One region of the Siminovitchia sp. FSL H7-0308 genome, then DNA from elsewhere that is predicted to be linked to it. Evidence: riboswitches for the same ligand, from Rfam matches in the RefSeq annotation. Region 1 holds a riboswitch; the other holds the start of a gene.
The links. Region 1 has a riboswitch for S-adenosylmethionine ahead of MHB50_RS06435 (acyl-CoA dehydrogenase family protein). Riboswitches for the same ligand answer to the same signal wherever they lie in the genome.

Region 1 (4,219 bases):
TTAGCTTTGGCAGTTGGGATGAATCTTGGAGGTCTTCCGGCAGAGAAGCACCGTCAAAATCAGATCCAAGACCGACATGATCCACTCCGATTACATTCACGACATGATCAATATGATCAACGATATCTTTTACATAAGCCTGCGAATTGTTGGTCAAAAATACCGGATAAAATACGATATTAATGACTCCGCCATTTTTTTTCAACGCCCGTAATTGATGATCCGAAAGGTTCCGCTGGTGATCTTTTAATGCTTTCACACCCGAATGAGAGGCGATTATAGGCGCTTTGGAAACTTTGATGACATCCCAGAAAGTACTTTCAGCCATATGGGAAACATCAATCAACATCCCTAAGCGGTTCATTTCCCGGGCAACGTCCGACCCGAGTTCTGTTAGTCCTCCTTCGGAGGGCGTTTTGTCCGGATCATTGTATTCCCTGTTGGCTCCTTCACCCAAATCATTGGAATAATTCCATGTAAATCCGATCGCTTTGATACCCAAATCATCATATTGACGCAAAAGTTCGATCGCATTATTCTTATCCATGGAATAAGCGCCCTCTATCGTTGGGACGGCTGCGATGTTGTTATCGCGAACCGCTTTCATGATTTCTTTATACGTTGAAGAAATTTGAAATGTGTCCGGATTGTTTTTCTCCGTCCAATACAATGCATTGATCAGGGCGAGCGTTCTGCTGATACTGCGAGGAGTGTTATTGTAATAGCCGGATGTATATGCCGCAAAAAATGGAACATGGAGGCCTCCTGTCTGAAGCTTTGGTATATCTACCTCAAAAGGTGTATTCTGTCCAATATTCACGCTCGGAAGCCATGTTTCCGGGTCGATGACCTTACTCATTGTATCGCTATGGCCATCAGTAATGATAGAATCAAAATGAATATCGTGCGGTGAATCGGACTTCGCCAAAGCTACGGGAGCCTGAAAGAGGACAAGAAGAACTGTTGCTACGAGGTAAAGCAGCTTTTTTTTCAAAATAAACCCTCCTTTTAAGAATTATTCTACTATTCTAAAATATATATGGGAATAGGACGAAGGATTGGTTTTAGAGCGCCAAAAAAGCCTGGCGGGTCAAAAGGAACCTTTCTAATGATTATTCGTAGAAATAGATAAAGATTCGAAAGGGTGATTGCTTTGCTATGTGGATGTGATCATGGAAAAACAACTGAATTAAAAATAGAAGGAGATATAGGCGCAGATCCGGTATGGTGCCATCATTGTGGGATGAATTTGGAGTTAACAAAGATCCCGATTTCGCAAGAATTGGCCGGGCAACTGTCGGATTGGTGCGCCACTTATGGAGAATGGATTGACTGGGAGAAGGACCGTTTGAAGTGTAATGGTATCGAGCTTGAGGAAGCGCATAATCGAAAAGGGGCTTTATTAACAGAAAAAGTGAAACAGGAAGTCGGTAATGAGTATGTAGTCATATTTTCACCATCAACAAGTGCGCAGCTGTACAAAAGTATCATGGGCGGGCAGCGTGAAACATAAATGGTCGTGAACGATGCTTGAAAGCATAGCCGGCCACGGCTTCCGAATCAGGTTGTCCAGGTGTCATTGCATACATTTTATTCAAATAGTTTCAATAAGTTTATGAAGAATGGATCAGATGAAAATAACGGGGTTTTGAGGAATTGAAAAGAAAGATTCACCGATCGGAAAAAGTGCTTATAACGGGATCGGGTTTCATATTACTTTTTATGATATTTCATGACTGGTTGCCACTCGGGCCACTCAATGATGTTCAAGCAGTTGCCGCGACTCGTTCTACTGGAGAGTTGGTGATCATTACTTTATTCTGGACAGCCCAAATTATGCTGCTTATGGGAATCATATTATGTTTCATCGGCAAAACATATCCTTTTTCTGGGCCAAGTTATGGCTGATGATCCAGCGATCGCTGATCATGGCGGGGGTTCTCCTAGATTGGTGGATTCCTTATTTTTTTGGAATAGGTTCGGCAGATAGAGTAGAAAGCTATCAAGTCATGTTTGGTGAGACACATACTTTTTTGCCTGTTATGAATGGATCGTTCCTAATACCATCCATGTACTTTTTAACTCGACTTTGCTGATTTGTCTTATTTTGACTGTGTAAATCAGCTTTACCAATCAGAATAAATCGGCCATTCAAGCCGCACGCTACATACACAAGCAATAAGCCTTCAGTGCTGGTCCATCCTGTTATTTTGTTCGCGATTGTCAGACCAATGAGGATAGATGTTATTCTTCATTTCAAAAAGTGTTGACTATTTTTGAAATATTGATTATACTCTACACAAGTTAATAATTATTTTCTTATCGAGAGAGATGGAGGGACTGACCCGATGATATCTCAGCAACCAGCAATACGATTGCCCGGTGCTAATTTCAGAAGAATACGGAAGTATTCTAAAGATGAGAATGGATGGAAAAACATGCCCTTCTCTCATCTTTTTTGAGGAAGGGCTTTTTCAATTGAAAAATAGGATTTGGCCTACTAGTCAACTAGCGGCTCTCACTTTAAGGATTCCCTTAGTGAGAGCTTTTTTAATGGGCTAAACCAATATGTAGGAAAAGGGGATAGTTGGTATGGCACTTCATGTTCAAAAGAAAGAAACATATGGCGCAATTAGAGAACAATTAAGTGAAATCATTGATCGTGTTATTCGACCAAATGCTGATCGTCTCGATCGGGAAGGGGCTTTTCCGCTTGAAAATTTAAAAGTGCTGGGCCAAGAGGGTTGGAGCAGTATTTTTCTTCCAAAAGAGCTGGGCGGATTGGAGCTTGATTATGAGGCATTTGGCCTCATTGTTCAAGAAATTGCACAAGCATGTCCATCTACCGCGCTCGTCTATACGATGAACGTTGGAGCGGCCGCTATTATTTATCATTATGGCAACGAAGATCAATGGCATCGTTGGTTGAAGCCATTGCGTAAAGGAAAGTTCGGGACGATTGCCAATAGTGAAAGGGCATCAGGCGGCCAATACTGGCTCAGTCATAGCAGGGCCGAATGTAAGGGGGATGGGTATCTGCTGAATGCGGAAAAATCTTTTGTCACCAGCAGTGGTTATGCTGATTTTTATGTGTTGCTAACGAGGTCTCCTCATGCGGAAGTGTCTTATGACCTTTGTTACTTTATTGTGGATGCGAAACAGGACGGAATTGAAGCGGGTGTGTGGGATGCGCTTGGTGTGCGTGGAAATCATAGTTCTCCCGTTCGTTTTGATCAAATTTTTGTGCATAAACGTGACCGAATCGGTGAAGAAGGCACTGGAAAAACAATAGTCGAGAATAGCCATGTCTATTTATTTGGTTTGGGTGCTGCTTGGGTGGGCACAGCCATTGGCATTTTTCATGAGGCTGCTGCGCATGCGAAAAAATCTTCGGCAAAATATCAAACGATAAGAAATCAGCTTGCCTCGGCAAAGATATTGATCAACAGTTTATCCGCTTGGCAAAAGGATATTGCCGCCCGATTGAATGAATGGATTCAATTAGGCGCACCTCTTCCGAATGAATTACGGACACTGTTGTATCAGTTTAAAGTCCATGCTTCCGAGACGGCCAATCAAGTTGCGCAAATCTCCATGGATGTAGCCGGCGGATTTGGATATAAAAAAGGAACGTTGGAACGTCTATACCGGGATTCGCGTGCGGGCATTGTGATGGGCCCTTCTAACAATCTGGCAAAAGAATTAATCGGCAAGCAAATTGTCGGAGTGGAAACATCCCTTTGGCCTGAATATAACAATCAACAGCAAGGAGAGCGTAGAAAATGACCAGTAAAAAAATGTTATTAAATGCTTTTGTCATGAATTGCCCGGGAAATCAGTCTCCTGGATTGTGGCGGCATCCAGATGATCAATCCCATCGTTATACTGATTTGGAACAGTGGATAGAGTTGGCGAAAACGTTGGAAAAAGCCAAATTTGATGCTGTTTTTATAGCGGATGTGCTCGGTCACTATGATGTCTACGAAGGAACCAGGGATGCGGCGCTTCGGCAAGCCGTGCAATCACCCATCAATGACCCGCTTTTGATTATACCGGCCATGGCATCTGTCACAGAATATCTTGGATTTGGCGTAACCGCTTCGGTGACACATGAGAACCCGTATCCATTTGCCCGCCGGATGTCGACTTTGGATCATTTGACAAAAGGAAGAGTCGGCTGGAATATTGTCACTTCTTATTTGAAGAGTGCTTCATTGAA
Region 2 (4,219 bases), 1.5 Mb from region 1:
TGTAACCCTACTGTTTTTCCAAAATATCCGCAAACTCCTTCGTTTTCTGTTCAATATATTGGACTGATTCTTCATGGCCCATTGCTTTTGGCTCAAAGCCTTCCTCATACATCTGATCTTTCACCCCCGGCTCCTCCAATATGTTCAGGAAAGCCTTTTCCAATATGTGAATGATCTTTAGATCGGTATCCGGCGGCACTCCTACCCCGCGATCAATCGAGGCGGTAATATCGTAACCCTCTTCGATAAATGTAGGAACTTCCGGCATCGGTTCGAATGTTTCTTCAGACCCGATGGCAAGAATTTTCATATCTTCGGTATATTTTAATAAATCGCTGGAATTCGCCAATACAGCGTCCGTATTGCCTCCCAGAAAAGCTTGCATAGATGGGCCCGCCCCGTCAAACGGCACATATTGCAACTCAATCCCTGCCACATCTTGAAGCTGTAAAAAGGCGATATGATGGCCGGAATAGTTGCCTGATCCCGCGACCGTGATCGACCCCGGATTTTCCTTTGCTTTTTGAATAAAGTCATCCAACGAGTCAATCCCGCTGTCTTTACCGATAGCCAACGCGATTGGCGTTGTCTGGAAAATGGCTATAGGCACAATATCCTCTGTTTGATACCCTGTATCTTCATTGGCAAGCGGCTGCAGGATGATATGCGGGATGTTGATGCCTGCGAGAAAATATCCATCCGGCTTTTGATTCACCAACTCACTCCAGCCTACAGAACCACCACCGCCAGGTTTATATTGAATAACAATTTTTTGCTTTAAATATTTCTCCAGAAATGACTGCTGCCGCCGGGCCTCGATATCAGACTGTCCGCCTGGTTCAAACGGGATGCTGTACGTAATGGATTTTTCAGGAAACTGCCCTTTTCCATTTCCGCCACTTGCAGAACAAGACATTAATAACAAAGCGGCGCAAATAAATGAAACAGCAGTTATCCACTTTTTCTTCATGGGGTAAACCTCCCTTGCTCGGATACGGCAAATTCTTAATGATTATATTCAGATTGACGGAAGATGATTCGAACTTTATGGAGATGAAAAAGATCAAAGCGCCATACATGAGCTCCTCGGGAACAATCCATTATCTTCCAATCCACAACCCCATAAGGTTTTTTCGGTTTAACCCCAAAAAAGGTTATTGTTTTAATGTTGTTATCTTAACTTCTTATTCTATAGATTCCCCTGGATTACCATAAACAAAGGGTCTGAGACACAACTCAATCAGCTGATGAAAAAACGAACAATACAGTGAAACTTCATTCAGTAGGGCTCCTACTGAATGTTAGTTGAACCAATCGGGCATTTAGGTGCCGTTTTCTCCCACTCCACCTTTTGTATTCACTCGAGATTTTGAAGTGGGAGTCTTTCGGCACCTTACATGCGGGATAAATTATCCCAGTGCATAATACGCAAGCTTTTAGCGTAGTCAAAATAGGTAGACTCCTGCGGGAATAGCTCGAGCTGAAGATCCCGCAGGAAAGCGATCTTTGCTTTCCGAGGAAGCTGAAGCTGCCCGCGGAAAGCGAAATATGTTGACGTAGCGATGATAGGGATTTTTTTAACACAAATAAACCGAACAATTCATTTATAATTGTTCGGTTTTTGCTATTTCGTATTTGCTTATGTCCCAGCCGTTAGACATCTCGTCCTTTACGTTCAAAAAAAAACAACCTCTTGAAAAATGTCGTTAGGTTTTACACCTGATGCAAAGCTCGGTGATACTAGTCCATATTTAAAAAAGCTAAAAATATTTCCGTAAATGTTTTTTGTTTAAAATTATGTATAATCTTATTAAAAGGAGATGATCATAATGATAAAGTACAGACGTTTTTTATATCTCAGCTTTATCGTTTCTATAAGCATAGTCTTAATCTCTCCTTCTCAAGGAAAATCGTATGGACTTCCTTTTAACTGGGTAATACATCATGGACCTAATAAATTAACTACTACATTTCTCCTTTTTTCTCCTAAGAATTTATCAACTACTGAATTTATCCCCTCTGCATTTTTATTAAATGTGTTTATTATCTATTTCTTAATAATTGGAGTATATAAATTTTTGACAAAGATAAATAAAAATCGTCAAACAAATTAATTTTATAAAATTTGCTCTTTCATTGCGTTCCAAAAACTTCTCCTTAAAAACTAAAGAGTCCAATAATTAAAAACCCAAGAATGTGATTTTAAAGCTTCGGTTTTACTTTTTGATTTTCAGTTTCCATGAAAAATTTGTTGACATTTTTTCTAACTAAGGATAATATCTATGTAACAATTGAATTTGAAATTCTCTTATAAAGAGCGGCGGAGGGACTGGCCCTGTGAAGCCCGGCAACCATTCTTGTTTGACGAAACAAGAACAGGTGCTAAATCCTGCAAAATACTGTTGTATTTTGAAAGATAAGAGAGGTAAACCGATTTACTTACAATGTATATCCATGCCTCTCATTTTGGGAGGCATTTTTCATTTTGAAGAAAAAACCTCCCCGTATGTGATTTTCAACATACGCCTTAAATGCAGACTAAATATATAAAGAAAAGAGGAAATGACATGCACAAATGGTTATTAACTAGTTTCGTTGTGTTGCTAGCACTTACCCTTGCCGCATGCGGTGGAGGAAAAAGCAGTGAAAAAGAAACTGTAAATAAAGAATCAACATCTGAAGGTCTTCTCAGCGACGGCAAATTGACAGTCGGCGTAACGGCCGGACCGCACGAGCAAATTGTGGAAAAAGTAAAAGAGCTTGCAGCAAAAGAAGATTTGGAAATAGAAGTAAAAGTTTTCACCGACTATGTCATGCCGAATATCGCTTTGGACGAAAAAGAGCTTGATCTCAACGTATTTCAGACGATACCTTATTTAGATCAATTTAAAAAGGACAGAAACCTGGATCTTGTAAATGTGGGCGAAACAGTAACGTTCCCGATGGGTATTTATTCTTCCAAAGTAAAAGATGTGCAAAAACTGCAAAAAGGGGCAAAGCTCGGTTTGCCTAACGATCCTACAAACGGCGGCCGCGCTCTCGTTTTATTCGAAAAAGCCGAATTGATTACACTAAAAGAAGGCTCGGGAAACACGCCAACTGTCAAAGATATCGAAGAAAACAAAAACAACTTTGAATTTGTGGAATTGGAAGCATCCCAAATTCCCCGTCAGTTGGAAGAACTGGATGCGGCGGCGATTAATACCAATTATGCGATCGAACATGGATTCAAACCTGGAAAAGATGCTATCTTTATCGAATCGAAAGATTCTCCATGGGTAAATATTGTTACGGCAAGAGCCGAGTCCAAAGACGACGAAGCGATTCAAAAGTTTTTGGATGTGTACCGCTCTGATGAAACAAAACAATTTATTGATGAAACATTTGAAGGATCTGTCATTCCTTCCTGGTAAGGAATGAAGGGGGCCACCCGTCCCCGAATATTCTTCCAGCCATTACGGGTTTGAAAATAAAGCATGAAGGAGCAAATACACATGATCGAATTGGCGGGAATTTCAAAGACATTTAAAGGCAAGCAAGGCTCTATTCACGCATTAAAGAATGTGTCACTTTCAGTGAAAAAGGGTGAAATATACGGTGTCATTGGATACAGCGGCGCAGGAAAAAGCACGCTCATCCGTTGCGTCAATTTATTGGAAAAACCGGATACGGGTTCTGTAAAAGTAAAAGGGATCGATTTAACAAAGCTGTCTACCAAAAAACTTCGCGAAGCCCGCAGTAACATCGGAATGATTTTTCAAGGCTTTAATTTGTTAAAGACGGCTACTGTTTATGAAAATATCGCCCTGCCGCTGAAACTTGCCGGATTCAGCAAAAAGGAAGTGGAAGAGCGGGTCAAGAAATATATAAAAATCGTTGGACTCGACGAAAAGCATCATGCCTACCCGGCCGAACTGTCCGGCGGGCAAAAACAACGGGTAGCCATTGCCCGTGCGTTGGCTTTCGAGCCCGAAGTCCTTTTAAGTGACGAAGCGACAAGCGCATTGGACCCTGATACAACGGAGGCCATTCTGGAATTGCTGTTAAAAATCAATAAAGAGCTCGGCATCACGATTTTGTTGATTACGCATGAAATGAACGTCATCCAACGAATTTGCGACCGTGTGGCCGTCATGGAAAAAGGGGAAGTAATCGAGGAAGGAAAAACGAAAGACCTCTTTACTTCACCGCAACATCCGACGACGAAGCGGTTTGTCAG

Region 2: linked by a shared signal. The riboswitch ahead of MHB50_RS21000 (MetQ/NlpA family ABC transporter substrate-binding protein) and the one ahead of MHB50_RS06435 (acyl-CoA dehydrogenase family protein) in region 1 are both predicted to bind S-adenosylmethionine.

What each region holds. Positions count from the first base shown of each region.
Region 1 is NZ_CP150282.1:1,376,938-1,381,156, forward strand. Features, by position in the region: gene MHB50_RS06420 (dipeptidase) at 1-994, opposite strand, end outside; gene MHB50_RS06425 (hypothetical protein) at 1,145-1,513, shown strand; gene MHB50_RS06430 (hypothetical protein) at 1,657-1,908, shown strand; SAM riboswitch class I at 2,317-2,425, shown strand; gene MHB50_RS06435 (acyl-CoA dehydrogenase family protein) at 2,593-3,786, shown strand; gene MHB50_RS06440 (LLM class flavin-dependent oxidoreductase) at 3,783-4,219, shown strand, end outside.
Region 2 is NZ_CP150282.1:4,473,127-4,477,345, reverse strand. Features, by position in the region: gene MHB50_RS21005 (tripartite tricarboxylate transporter substrate binding protein) at 8-970, opposite strand; SAM riboswitch class I at 2,306-2,423, shown strand; gene MHB50_RS21000 (MetQ/NlpA family ABC transporter substrate-binding protein) at 2,568-3,413, shown strand; gene MHB50_RS20995 (methionine ABC transporter ATP-binding protein) at 3,495-4,219, shown strand, end outside.